Paludisphaera borealis: one gene and its partner. Each later gene encodes a partner of the first gene's protein in a complex. Links are inferred from orthologs where the notes say so. Each region holds a gene or a part of one and is shown on either strand. Other genes may lie near its edges. The genes, in order: tsaB and tsaD.

Region 1 (6,849 bases):
GCTGGAAGTGTACTCATCCGCGCCAGGTCCGATAAGATCAATCTCGACGGGCCGAGGCCGCCGGGAACTCACGCTCCCGGGCGGCTCGCAACAGGCGATGCGTCAGCCCGCGCTGATGAGGATGTTCACCGGGATCTTCAGCTCGCCGACGTCCGGGAAATCGGTCTTGATGATGATTTCCTCGTCGATGTAGCCGGGAGCGGTCCCCTGCGGAACGTCCACCTTGACGCGATACCGGCCCTTGCGGTCGGCCGAGTCGTTGGGCTCAATCGAGACGTTGAGCTTGTCCGGCTTGCGTGCGACCTCGAAGTTCACCGACTTGCCGCCGCGAACCAGCAGGGTGATTTCGCCCGTGGCCCCTTCCGACGTCTTGACGTTCACCATCCGCAGCCGTTCCGGCAGAACGCTGATGGGGCCGGAGACCGAGCCGACGACGGTGATCTTGATCTCGGGACGCAGGGGATGGTCGGTGTGGATCACGACCTCTTCCCGCATCGTGCCGATCGGGAAGCCCTGCTTGACCTTGATGTGAACCTTGTGCCCCGCCTTGATCTTCCCCAGCTTGAGGTCTTCCTCGGACATCGACGTCGCCTCGGCGATCAGGAGGCCGGGCTTCGAGGTCTTGATGTCGGTGATCTTCGTCTCGGGACGGTCGGGCGAATACAGGGCCACGAAGACCGTCTTGGGATTCTGGCTGTCGACCGCGTGCATGTCGACCGCCTCGCCCGGCATGAGCACGATCGGCGGGTTGACCTTACCGTGAACGAACAGCGGAATGGAGGCGAGGTTCGGGTCGTTGGTCTCGATGTTCGCTCCCTTCCGGAAGTCGCCGTTGGTGTGGTTGGTCTTCCACACCACGTCGATGTCGGTCGACTCGCCGGGCTTGAGGACCGCCTTCTCGCCATCCTTGAACTTGGCGAACGTGCACATGCACGTGGACGTCCCCTTCCAGAGCTCGAGGTCCCCCTCGCCGTCGTTCTTGATCGTCCAGGAGTGCTTGCCTTCCGACTCCTGCGGCATCGAGCCGAACTCGTGGGTGAGTTCGCCATCGATTTTCGCCTTCGGGGCGGGTCCCGTCTTCACCGGGGCGACCGGAAGATACGATTTCGTGCCGGAAGCCGGCACGAGGCTGCCGACCAAGGTCGCGGCCACGGTCAGGACGACCACCACGACCGCCAGAATGACCCACCGCAACATGATGACATTACTCCGGTTAAGACAACCGAGACAAGGACGGACGCCACGACGACGAAGCGCGGAGCCGCGATGATGGATACGACCAGTACGCACGACCGACGTCGCGCGTTCGTAAGGCTGGAATTTTTATCTTAAGAATCGGGGTCTCACGCGGTCAAGCCGGGCCGCGACGGCTCGTCGCCGACGGCCTCGGCCGCATCAGGTCTTCGACCCGAGAGGTTGACCCCGTTGCCCTGCCCTTCATGGTGAAACGCCTGGCTGCGGCTGAGGTCGACCACGTCGCGGAGCCCCGCCTCGGCGAACCAGCCGGCGACCTCGTCGACCGTGTGCCGCGACAGATATTTGGGCGCGTACCAGTCGAGCGTGTCGCAGACCCGGACCTCGGCGTCGGGGTGCATCGAGACCCCGATCGTGAGGGCGTGCAACGCGACGCCGAACCGCTCGACGGGCCGCCGTCGGCTCGCCATGAGCCGGCGCTTCCAGAGCCCGATCGGGGCCGACAGCCGGCAGAGCGCCAGCAACACGCCCAGCGGCAGGCGGGTCGAGATCGCCCGCTGGGCGTTCATGATCCGTTCCACGATCGGGCTTTCCCGCTCGTAGATCCAGATCGCGATCCGGCCGCCGGGCTTCAACAGGCGGGCGAGTTCCAGAAACGCCGACCGGGGGTCGGGCGTGTGGTCGATGACGCCGATCGAGTAGATCAGGTCGAAGCTTCCGGCCGCGAACGGCGGCCGCAGCAAGTCGCCCCGTGCGATCGCGACTTCGGCAAGACCGGCGGTCAGCTCGCGGGCGGCGTCGACGGCCTGGCTGAGGTCGATTCCGACGATCAGCCGGGCGCCTCGGCCGGCGGCGACTCGCAAATAACGCCCCATGCCGCAGCCGCCGTCGAGCACAAACTTGCCGGCCAGGTCGGCGTCGCCGAACCCCGTCCGGTTCGCGAACGTGGCCCGGTCCTCGGCGTCGCGGATGATCCGGAACCGGTTCCACTGGAGGCTGTAAGCCGCCTTGGTGCGCGTCTGGTCGGAATCGGACATGAGCCGCCGTCGTCAGTAAGAGTCGGCCGAGACGACCTCGCCGAAGTTCCGCGTGCTGAGGGCCTGGAGTACTCCGAGCCTCGATCCGGGCGCGATCAGCACCCGGCCGGTGCCGTCGGAGTTGAAGCTGAGGCCCTGGGCCGTCTTGGTCGTCGGGTCGATCGACCAGCAGTCGACCGAGTCCTTCAGGAACCGGACGCTGCCGTCGGCCAGGCCGATGTTCGCGCCGCCCGGATGGTTGCTGCTCAGGTTGAACGCGATGTAGTCGCGCGCGCTGGGATCGTTGATGCTGAAGAATCGGTGCGTGCCGTTGACCGGGTAGTAGGCGCCCAGCAGCGTGTCGGTCCAGTAACCCGAACTCCAGCCGTGATACTGCGCCCGTCCGGCCTGATCGAACAGCGAATGGTTGTGCTCGGCGAACAGCATCGTGTTGCTCGTGCCGTCGGTGATCGCGCCCAGCCGGGTCGAGCTGTGTGCATAGATCGCGCCGTTCATGTTGGCGAGGCGGAGCGCGAAGGTCGCGTTGTCGACGTGGAGCAGCAGGCACCAGGCACCGACGACCCCGCCGTAGCTGCTCTTGGCCTCCCGCCAGTCGCCGGGGGGCAGGTTCGTGTAGCGAGTCGGATCGAGGGGCGTCGTGTCGTAGATCGAGCCGTCGCTCGGGCAGTTGAGCGTCGAAACTCCGATCGCCGCGATCGTCACGTTCTGGGCGTCGAACACACCGGGGCTGAAATTGACCGCGTTGAAGACGTTCTGTTGCTCAAGGAGCGGCAGCATGTGGACGAACGGGCTGAAGTTCCATTTCGACCCCGGCAGGGCTCCGGAACGCGTGAAGCCGCCCGGCGGCAGCGTCTGTTGGGCCGACTCGTAATTCAAGGCCCCCAGCGCAAGCTGCTTCATGTTGTTCGTGCACTGGGCGCGACGCGCGGCCTCGCGAGCGGATTGCACGGCGGGAAGCAGCAGCGCGATCAAGACGGCGATGATCGCGATCACGACCAGCAACTCGATCAAGGTGAACCCGGACCGACCGGCTCTCGGCATGGCGGACGACGACAAGCTACACCCCTCTTGAAACGCGAAAAAAACGCTCCGTCAGACGCGACGAGGTAGCAGTATACGGTGCGTCCGGCTCCGGAGCAACTTCGGGGAATCGGCGTCACGGCCGGCCGGCGCGGGCGTCCCAGAGATCCTCCGCGGCGCTGCGGCGGATGTAGTTCGGCTCCAGGCTGAAGAGGTCGAATTCCGCCCCGCTCGCCGCGATCCGCCGGGCCAGTTCCACGAGCCGACGGCCCGACGGCTGGTTGAGGGCCGAGTCGCCGGCGACGACCCGGCTCGGCAAGGCCGATCGGATCGCCTCCGCGTTCAGCGCCGGCCCCAGCACGAGCGTCCCCGCCTCCAGCCCCTCGGCCCAGCGGCCGAAGGGCTCGATCCGGCTCGGCGCGACGGCCGTGAGCGCCCCCCCGGCCTCGGTCCGCTCGAACGCGGCGCAGTACACGTCGCCGCGCTGGGCGTCGGCGACGGCCCAGACCTTCAAGGCGTCGTCGGGCGCGTTCTGGGCGAACCCTTCCAGACTGTCGAAGGCCAAGATCCGCGCCCCGGCGGCGTACGCCAGCATCCGGGCCGCCGTCAGACCGATCCGTAAACCGGTGTACGAGCCGGGGCCCAGCCCCACGGCGATCGTCGTCAAGTCGACGGGCTTGAGACCGGCCGAGAGAAGGAGATCGCGAATCATGGGGGCGAGATCGCGACCATGCTTGCGCGAAGCGTCGGTCGCCGCCTCCCAGGCCAGCCCCGCCGCCGTTCCAACGCCGGCCGCCGATCGATCGCCCGATGTGTCGAGTGCTAAGAAATTCATGGAATTCCAAGAGTTTCGGGGTCGTGCGCGAAATCGAGCGCGCCGCCGACGCCGCCGTCGCCCAGGTTTCGACTCAATCTATGGAGAGTGGCGCGCGCCTGTGCGACCCCGACGATCCTACCCCGTCTGAGAAAAACTTCACGAGCCCTGAATCACGAATCGGCCTTTGCGAGGTAATATCCTAGTATCGGGGTGCGTTTCCAGTTGCTGGAGGCGGAGACGTCGCGTCCTTGAAACAGGAAGGCTCCGCAACTTGATTCCATCAATTGGTGGACTTGACCGGCAAGCGCTCTTCCCTCTATCTTTATAATAGATTCCAATCACAGACGGACCCGGCGTCCTCTCGACCTCGCAGCTCCGGCCGGGATCGGACGTGTGGATCTTGCATGTATCCAAATCCCCTCCTCTATCCGGAGGATCGTCCTCGGTGCGCCGCGCCTTAATCAGTGATATTCATGGCAACCTCGAAGCCCTCGAGACGGTCCTGAGCGATATTGAAGCCCAGGGGATCAAAGAGATCTACTGCCTGGGCGACATCATCGGCTACGGCCCTAACCCGCGCGAGTGCATCGACCGGGTGATCGACAACTGCCAGGTCACCCTGCTCGGCAACCACGACCAGGGGGCCATGTTCGATCCCGACGGCTTCAACATCGGAGCCGAACGCGCCATCTTCTGGACCCGCGGCCAGCTTGAGAACGCCGTCGACCGCTCGAACAACGAGCGGCGATGGGAATTTCTCGGCGACCTCCCCCGGTCGCACCGCCAGCCGCCGTTCCTGTTCGTCCACGGGTCGCCGCGCAACCCGCTGAGCGAGTACATCTTCCCCGAGGACATCTACAACCACCGCAAGATGGACCGGCTGTTCCAGCTCGTCGATCAATACTGCTTCCAGGGCCACACCCACGTGCCGGGCGTGTTCACCGAGAGCTTCCAGTTCTTCGCCCCCGAAGAGATCGACAACGAATACACGCTGGGGGAAGGCAAGCTCCTGATCAACGTCGGCTCGGTCGGCCAGCCCCGCGACGGCGACCCGCGCGCCTGCTACGTGATCCTCGACGATGGGCGCCCGAACGGCGGCGAGGCGGATTCCAATGCCGCCAACGGACCCGGCCCCGGGCCCGGACAGTCGCCGCGGATCACCTATCGCCGCGTCGCTTACGACTTCGAGAAGACCATCCAGAAAATCTACGCAGTCGCCGAACTCGAGCCCTTCCTCGGCGACCGACTGCGCCAGGGACGGTAGTCCGCCGGCCTATCTCCCGCCGGCGCGCAAGAGACTGCGCCTTGCCAAGCCGGCGGTCCATCGCGACAATCGAGTGATCGATTTTCGGGCATCCTTGCTGCAATGATCCGGGCTCGCCCTTGCGGTCCGAAGCAGGCTGGTCCGTCCCCGTCGCATTCGACTCGCCTTGCCAACGGCTCCAGGGATTCGGTTCATGAGTAATGAGAGACGCTTCGCTCTTTTCGCCGTGGTGACGTTCGGCTGGCTCGTGGGGGGCCAATACCTCCTCCAGGCTCTCGGGCTGGCCTCAGCCACGAAGAAGGCCCCCGCCAACGTCGCCAAGGCGGCCGAGGACGCGGCCAAGAAAGCATTCGACGAGAAGAAGGCCGAACGGCCCAAACCCGACGAAGCTCAAGGTGTCGCCAAGGCGAAGGATCAACTCGCCCCCGAAAAAAAGGCCGACGCCGACAAGCCGAAGGTGGCGCTGGTCCCCCCCGGCGAGCTCGTGATGGGCTCGCTCGCCGACAAGTCGCCGACCGGCTACCACCTCGAAGTCCAGCTCGAACAGAAAGGCGCGGGAGTCGATTCGGTCTTCTCGTCGCAGTTCGACGCCGATTTCGAGGCGCGGAAGAACCCCCACAAGCCGCTGGCGTTGATCCGCCGCGACACGGCCTGGCCCCCCTCGCTGGCCCTGACCCTCAGCCCTCCCGACTCGTTCGGCCAGGGGGCGCCCTTGCCCCTGGCGGACCGCGAGAAGGCTGAAAACGAGGCCGACGCCCCGGCCGCGCCGCCGTCGGAAGACCTGCTCGACGCCCAGCTCTGGGAAGTCGTTCGTGACAACGAGGGCCGCGCCGTCCGGCCGCTGAAGCGCGACGCCGAGGCCGGCAAGCCCGCCGTCGAGGGGCAAGCGGTCGTCTTCAAGACCGTCGCCGACAACGGCGTCGTCGTGACCAAGACGTTCCGGCTCTGGCAGGCCGCCGACGGCTTCGAGGTCGAGCTGCGCTTCGAGAGCCCCGACAAGGAACGCTCGTTCGTCTACAACCTGTTCGGCCCCCACGGAATCCTGATCGAGGGCGACTGGTACACGACCACCTTCCGCGACGTCTTCTTCGGCACGACCGACAAGGGGGCGAGCGGCCTGGAGACGTACTCGGCCGACGTCGTCGCCAAGGACCCCGCCAAGGCCACGAGTACGTCCCTGCCGCTGCGGTTCACCGGCATCGAGAACCAGTACTTCGCCATCCTGGCCGCCCCGGTCCCCACGCCCAAGACCCAGGAAGAGCGGCTCGAACGCGAGACGAAGGCGGTCCTACTCCACCGCGATCCGGCGCTCCACAAGTCGGACGTGGGCGTGCGGATCACCTCGAAGCCGGTCGTCGTCGGTCCCAACCTGGCCCACACGCACACCTTCAATGTGTTCGCCGGCCCCAAGACGTCCGAGGCCCTCGCGCCCTACGGCGCAGAAGACCTGGCTTCGTACCGCAAGAGCTGGATTCCCGCCGCCCCCTGGATCGCCCGGGTCCTGATCACGCCGACCC
Region 2 (7,090 bases), 2.3 Mb from region 1 along the record:
GATGCCGGGGTTCCCCCGGGTCTTGCTGAGCGTGAATCGCGCCTGGGAAGAGCGGCAGGACGAGATCAAGCAGTCGGCCGCCGAGATGACCGACCGGCTGCACGAGATGGCGGCCGTCGCCCGGGGTGGGTCGGCCGACTCGCTGGTCGTCGACCACCTCGACCGCGCATCGAGGGCGCTCGTCAAGACCTTCGACGCCCTCAACGGCGGCTTCGGCCACGCGCCCAAGTTCCCCCACCCGATGGACCTCCGCGTCCTGCTCCGACAGGCCGAGCGGACCGGCGACGCTCAGGCCCGGCACGCGGCCGTGCACACGCTCCACAAGATGGCTCGCGGCGGCATCTACGACCACCTGGGAGGCGGCTTCGCCCGCTACTCGACCGACGACCGCTGGCTCGCCCCCCACTTCGAGAAGATGCTCTACGACAACGCGCTCCTGACCTCGACGTACCTGGAGGCGCTCCAACTCACCGGCGAGCCCTACTTCGGCCAGGTCGCCCGCGAGACCTTGGACTACGTCCTCGGCCGCATGACCGCCCCCGAGGGGGGCTTCTACTCGACCGAGGACGCCGACAGCGAAGGCGAGGAGGGGAAGTTCTACGTCTGGTCGCTGGGCGAAATCCTCGACCTGCTGGGCGAAGAGCGTGGCAAGACGTTTGCTTATGTTTATGACGTCTCGCCGCCCGGCAACTGGGAAGGCCGCAACATCCTCAACCTGCCCCGGACGATCACCCAGGCGGCGCAGGTGCTGGGGCGCGACGAGACGGAGCTGAACGCCGAACTGGCCGCGTCGCGCACGGTCTTGCTCGCGGCCCGCGAGAAGCGGATTCCGCCGGCCAAGGACACGAAGGTCCTCGTCTCCTGGAACGGCCTGATGATCGCGGCCCTCGCCCCGGCCGGCCGGTTGCTCAAGGAGCCTCGGTATCTCGACGCCGCGCGCCGCGCGGCCGGCTTCATCCTCGACCGGATGCGAGCCGACGACGGCCGGCTGCTGCACACCTACAAGGACGGCCGGGCGACCCTCAACGCCTACCTCGACGACTACGCCTGCCTGATCGACGGCCTGACCCGGCTCTACGAGGCGACCGGCGAACCGCGGTGGATCGAGGCCGCCCTCGACCTGGCGCGGGTCATGATCGACGAGTTCGTCGATCCCGAGCACGGCGGCTTCTTTTTCACCGGCAAGAGCCATGAAGTCCTGATCACGCGTCAGAAGGACCTGTTCGACAACGCGACCCCCTCGGGCAACGGCATGGCCGCGTCCGCCCTCGTCCGTCTGGCCGCGCTCACCGGCCGAGACGACCTCGACCGGACCGGGCGCGAGGCGATCGCGGCGGTCGAGACCGTATTCGAGAACGCCCCCACGGCGGCCGGGCAGAGCCTGCTCGCCCTTGACTTCGCGGTCGCGCCGGGCTGCGAACTGGCCGTGGTCGCGGGCTCGGCCCCGCGCGAGTTCGACCAGGTTCTCGAAGCCGTCCACGCCCGGTTCCTGCCGCGCGCGGTCGTCGCCCCGGCGGCCCCGGGAGCCGTCGAATCGCTCGCCTGCGTGGTCCCCCTGTTGGAGAATCGTCCTCCGATCGGCGACCGTGCGACGCTCTATTACTGCGAGGATCGCGCCTGCCGCCAGCCGGTCGCCGGACTCGACGAGGCGGCGAAACTTCTGGCTGGGCTCGACGCCGGCGCGGAACCGTCGTCCTAAGGACGCCGGGCCTGCGGGCCTTGATCGCGGAGGGCGAGCTTGCCGGCTTCCGCGATCGTCGAATAGACTGAAGGCAAGAGACGATCGCCGTCTTCCAATCGAAGGCGGATCGAGCAAGGTCGGAACGACATCTTGGGAGGCTCGCCGATGCCGAGACGGATCTATTTTGGCCTGGCCGTGGTCGCCGCGTTGAGCGCCTTCTGCTGGCAGGCGACGCAGGGCGCCAAACCCAAGGACGAGATGCTCGAGCTGTACGGGTTGTTCGTCGACGCCGTCGAGAAGGTCGAAGCCAACTACGTGCGTCCCGTCACGCGCCGCGAGCTGCTGGAGAGCGCCCTCGAAGGGATGCTCCAGAACCTCGACCAGCATTCCTCGTTCATCAACACGAGCGAATGGAAGCAGTTCCGCAAGCAGATCGAGGGCAAGTTCGGCGGCATCGGCATCCAGGTCGGCCTCGACAACGACGCCGGCCGGCTGCGGGTGATCTCGCCGATGGTCGGCACCCCGGCCTATGAGGCGGGGGTGATGGCCGGCGACCTGATCATGGACATCGACGGCCATTCGACCGAGGGGATGAGCCCCGACAAGGCCGTCGAAGTGCTCACCGGCCGTCCCGGCACCGAGGTCACGCTCGACGTCCTGCACGAGGGGAGCGAGCAGCCCGAACCGATCAAGCTCACCCGCGCGATCATCGAAGTCCCCAGCGTCCTGGGCGACCACCGCGAGAAGAACGGCCGGTGGGACTATATGATCGACAAGGACAAGAAGATCGGCTATATCCGGATCTCGTCGTTCATCCAGAACACCGCCGAAGAACTCCGTAAGGCGCTCGACGAGTTGAAGGACCAGGACGCCAAGGCCCTGATCCTCGACCTTCGCGACAACCCCGGCGGCCTGCTGAGCGCCGCGGTCGAGGTGTCCGACACGTTCCTCGACAAGGGGGACATCGTCAGCACCAAGGGACGGAACACGATCCCCAAGACCTACACCGCCCAGAAAGACAGCACGTATGAAGACCTGCCGATGGTCGTGCTGGTCAACCAGAACTCGGCGTCGGCTTCCGAGATCGTCTCCGCGGCGCTCCAGGACCACAAGCGGGCGACGATCGTCGGCCAGCGGAGCTACGGCAAGGGGTCGGTGCAGAACATCCTCGAACTCGAAGACGGCGACAGCGTCCTCAAGCTGACCGTCGCCAGCTACTTCCGGCCGTCCGGCGAGAACATCCACCGGTTTCGCGACTCCAAGACGACCGACAAGTGGGGCGTCTCGCCCGACCCGGGCATGGAGGTCAAGCTCAAGCCGACCGAGTACATCGAATGGTTCCGGGGCCGTCGCACCCGCGACCTCCCCGAGCTGGCCAAGCTCAACCCGAAGAAGCACGTCGAGGCCAAGTCCGACGCCGAGAAGGCCCAGGACAACAAGGACAAGGCCGAGTCCAAGGACGTCGAGAAGAAAGACAAGCCCCCCGCCGATCCGACCAAGCCCGCGCCCCCGCTGAAGGTCGTCGCGCCCGCCGCCGACAGCCATAAGTTCGTGGACAAGGTCGTCGACAAGGCCCTTGAAGTCCTCAAGGCCAAGCTCGCCGCGCCCGCTCCGGCCGAAGAGGCCAAGGCGAAGGCGGCCTGACCCCGGAGCCTCGGCCCGGTTCTCACAACCCGTTCCATCCCCGTCGTGGCGAGGTCGCGTGACCTCGCCACGGCTGTTTCCGGAGGCCGCCGGCCTCGCCTCTCTCCGGTATCGATCATGCCCCCCGACCGCCTGCTCCTGCTCGCCATCGAGACCACCTGCGACGAGACCGGGGCCGCGATCCTCGAAGGCCCGAAGCCGCCGGCCGAGGGCGTGCCCCGCATCCTCTCCAGCGTGGTGTCGTCGCAGATCGGGCTCCATAAGCGGTTCGGCGGGGTGGTGCCCGAGATCGCCTCGCGGGCTCATGTGACCCAGGTCTTGCCGATGATCGACGAGGCCCTGCGACGCGCCGGCGTCGGGCTCGCCGACCTCGGCGCGGTCGCCGTCGCGACCCGCCCGGGGCTCGTGGGGGCGCTCGTCGTCGGCCTCACGGCGGCCAAGGCGCTCGCCCTGGCCCTGGACGTCCCGCTGATCGCCGTTGATCATCTTGAGGGGCACCTGTACGCCTGCCAGCTCGCCTTCCCCGACCGCCAGGTCTTCCCGTGCGTCGGGCTGGTGGTCTCCGGGGGGCATACGAGCCTCTACCACTGCCGGGGACCGCTGGACTGCGAGCTGCTGGGGGGCACGGTCGACGACGCGGCCGGCGAGGCCTTCGACAAGGTCGCCAGCCTACTAGGCCTGGGCTACCCCGGCGGCCCCGAGGTCGAACGTGCCGCAAAGGCCGGCAATCCAAGGGCTTACGCCTTCCCTCGCTCGTTCCTCCACGACGACCGGCTGGCCTTCAGCTTCTCTGGACTCAAAACGGCCGTCCTTTATGCGATCCGGGGGCCGAACCAGGAGCGGGGCCCCGTCCAGCCGTCGCCGGCCGCGATCCCCGACCTGGCGGCGAGCTTTCAGGAGGCCGTGGTCGACGTCCTCGTCGCCAAGACCCGCCAGGCCCTCAAGCAGACCGGCCTGAAGCGCCTGGGGGTCGGCGGCGGAGTGGCGGCCAACGCCCGGTTCCGCCAGCGGCTCGCCGAGATGGCCGACAGGATCGGTGTTCAGACGTTTATTCCGCCGGCGTCGCTCTGCACCGACAACGCCGCGATGGCTGGGATCGCCCTGATCAAGCTCGCCGCCGGCCAGACGTCGGACCTGGACGTCGACGTCGCCGCTGGCCTGGTCCGACCGGGCAAGAAGACCTGATCCACCGACTTATCTCAAGACGGCGGCCGACGGCGGGGTTCGGACGGGCGCAGCGACTCGTGCGTGCCTTGGTAGGCCCGTTGCTGCTCGTCGAGGGTGTGCCGCCGGTCGAGCGCCTGGGTCTGCGTCGACGGGATGGTGGAGTGCGGCCCCTGGTAAAAGCCACTCGGACGCGGGCGCGTGGGGTGCATGGGCTCGATTCCTGGTGAAAAACGGGAAGGGAGGGGGTCACTCAACGAAGATCAATCTTCCCCGGACCCGGTTTTGGGCCCACAATATCTGTGAGGCTTGCCCAGATTGCTAAAAGGCTGGGGGGCCGGGTGCGGTCCAGGGGGGGCGAATCGTCGTGTCTTCCCCGAATTCAACTGTGCTGCAAACCAAGTGGACGCCGATGAGCAAGCAACCGAAATGGGACCTTATCGAGGGGATCGTCCTCGACGCCGTGGGGACTTTAATCAAACCGACGCCCGCCGTGGCCGACGCCTACACTGAGGCGGCCTTGCGCCAGGGGGTGGTGTTGGATCGCGAGGACGTCCGACGGCGGTTCCAGCGGACCTTCCGCGACGACGCGATTCGAGCGGATCGGGGAATCCACTCGACCGACGAGGGGATCGAGCGGCGGCGTTGGCGCGAAATCGTCGCCCAGGTCTTGCCCGAGGTTCCCGATCCCGAGCGGGCTTTCGACGAACTTTGGGACCATTTCGGCCGTCCTGAATCGTGGCGCTGTTTTCCCGACGCCGTGCCCGCCCTGCGGGCGTTTCACGAAGCCGGGATGGAGGTCTGCATCGGCTCCAATTTCGACGGCCGACTCCGCCAGGTGGTCGCCGGCCTCCCCGAGCTGGCGGCGATGGTCGACGGCCTGGTCGTGTCGTCGGAAGTCGGTTTCCGTAAGCCACATGGGTCGTTTTTTGAGGCGGTGTGCGAGCGTCTGGGACTCCCTCCCGAGCGGATCTTGTCGGTCGGCGACGACCTCGAAAACGACGTCTACGGCGCGATCCGGGCGGGCCTTTCGGCCGTCTATCTCGACCGGGGGCACGAGGTTCCCGAAGACGTGATGCATGTTTCGACCCTGACGCTGGTGGTTGAGCTTCGCGCGGCGGAAGCTTGAAGTTCGGGGGCCCGGTTTGACGATGGACGGGAGTGGAGGCGATTCCGCGATGCCGTCCGGAGGGGATGGCGCTCGGCTGGGGCTCGACTCGGCTTGCCTGTCACGCCGAGTTGGATTAGATTCCCGACTGGCCAGGAAGGCCGGTGACGGATCGCGAGTCCAAACTGAACCGAATCAAGACCGGACTGGACTAGAGACTGACCTCAGCGCATTCGTCACCTCGGTTCTGGTCTGCTCCTTTCAGGGAAGAAAGGAATCGCCAGTGGTCGCAACGGTCGAACAGCTCGCGGCCTTGGTCAGCGGTCGTCTCGTCGGCGATGGGAAGGTCTCGATCCACTCGGCACGACCGGTGAGCGAGGCGGGACCCGGCGACATCACGTTTATCGAGAACGACCGCTATGCCAAGCTGCTTCGGACGTCGCCGGCTTCGGCCGCGATCGTCGGTCCCCATTTCCGTGTCAAACGTCCGACGGTCAAGGACGACTTGCCGGTCATCGAAGTCGATGACCCGATCGCGGCGTTCATCATGGTCCGCACGCACCTCTCCGGGGAACAAAAGCCTCGGTGGACGGGCGTGCACCCACAGGCCTGGGTGGCTCCGACCGCCACGATCGGCCGGGACGTCGCCATCTATCCGTTCGCGTACGTGGGGGATCAGGCGGTCGTCGCCGACGGCTCGACGATCCACCCCGGCGCGGTGATCGGCGATCGCTGTCGGATCGGCCGGGACTGCATGATCCACCCCAACGCGGTCCTCTACGCCGACGTGACGCTCGAAGACCGGGTGGAAGTCCACGCCGGCACCGTGCTCGGCGGCGACGGCTTCGGCTATCGTCAGGCGAACGGTCGGCACGTGAAAATCCCCCATACCGGCAAGCTTGAAATCGGCAATGACGTCGAAATCGGCGCCAACTGCACAATCGATCGCGCTACGTTCGAGGCGACCCGGATCGGCGAGGGGACGAAGATCGACAACCTCGTGATGATCGGCCACAACAACCAGATCGGCCGGCATAACCTGCTGTGCGGTCAGGTCGGCATCGCCGGAAGCTGCACGACCGGCGACTACGTGGTGATGGCCGGTCAGGCTGGGATCAAGGACAAGACCCAGATCGGCGACGGCGCGATCGTCGGCGCTCAGGCCGGCGTGCATCGGAACATCCCCAGCGGCCAGCAGGTGCTCGGGTCGCCGGCCATCCCGGTCCGCGAACAGCGCCGATTGTTCCAGATGATCGCCCGGCTGCCCGAGATGCATCGTCAGCTCCGAGAACTTTCCGCCCAGATCGAGGCGATCTCGGCTGTTGTTCCGCTGAGCCCGAATCACGACGGAACCGTGGGGGACGTCGACCATGACCATGACCACGACGTCGACCCCACCGGATTCTGATCGCATTTCAATCCCTTCTTGGAACGAGGAAGACAGGACGTGTCGCCGCTCCAGCAAACGATCGCCGACAGGAGGAGAAGCACCC

The links.
Region 2: the proteins of tsaB (region 1) and tsaD are in contact, whole or in part, in a solved structure (PDB 4WQ4), measured with the Escherichia coli proteins. The link is inferred for Paludisphaera borealis from one-to-one orthologs.

What each region holds. Positions count from the first base shown.
Region 1 is NZ_CP019082.1:3,036,156-3,043,004, forward strand. The notes cover bases 2,238-4,965. They hold tsaB (tRNA (adenosine(37)-N6)-threonylcarbamoyltransferase complex dimerization subunit type 1 TsaB), read right to left. Parts: upstream 4,087-4,965; coding sequence 3,388-4,086; downstream 2,238-3,387. Other genes in these bases: BSF38_RS11770 (DUF1559 domain-containing protein), read right to left, coding at 2,244-3,287; BSF38_RS11780 (metallophosphoesterase family protein), read left to right, coding at 4,514-4,965. Also shown: BSF38_RS11760 (DUF1573 domain-containing protein), read right to left, coding at 103-1,197; BSF38_RS11765 (class I SAM-dependent methyltransferase), read right to left, coding at 1,344-2,231; more of BSF38_RS11780, read left to right, coding at 4,966-5,332; BSF38_RS11785 (YidC/Oxa1 family insertase periplasmic-domain containing protein), read left to right, coding at 5,526-6,849. UniProt on the Escherichia coli protein: Required for the formation of a threonylcarbamoyl group on adenosine at position 37 (t(6)A37) in tRNAs that read codons beginning with adenine.
Region 2 is NZ_CP019082.1:5,288,631-5,295,720, forward strand. What follows is about bases 2,508-5,476. They hold tsaD (tRNA (adenosine(37)-N6)-threonylcarbamoyltransferase complex transferase subunit TsaD), read left to right. Parts: upstream 2,508-3,442; coding sequence 3,443-4,510; downstream 4,511-5,476. Other genes in these bases: BSF38_RS20420 (S41 family peptidase), read left to right, coding at 2,508-3,325; BSF38_RS20430 (HAD family hydrolase), read left to right, coding at 4,902-5,476. Outside these bases: BSF38_RS20415 (thioredoxin domain-containing protein), read left to right, coding at 1-1,699; more of BSF38_RS20420, read left to right, coding at 1,847-2,507; more of BSF38_RS20430, read left to right, coding at 5,477-5,618; lpxD (UDP-3-O-(3-hydroxymyristoyl)glucosamine N-acyltransferase), read left to right, coding at 5,881-7,005; BSF38_RS20440 (LpxI family protein), read left to right, coding at 7,045-7,090.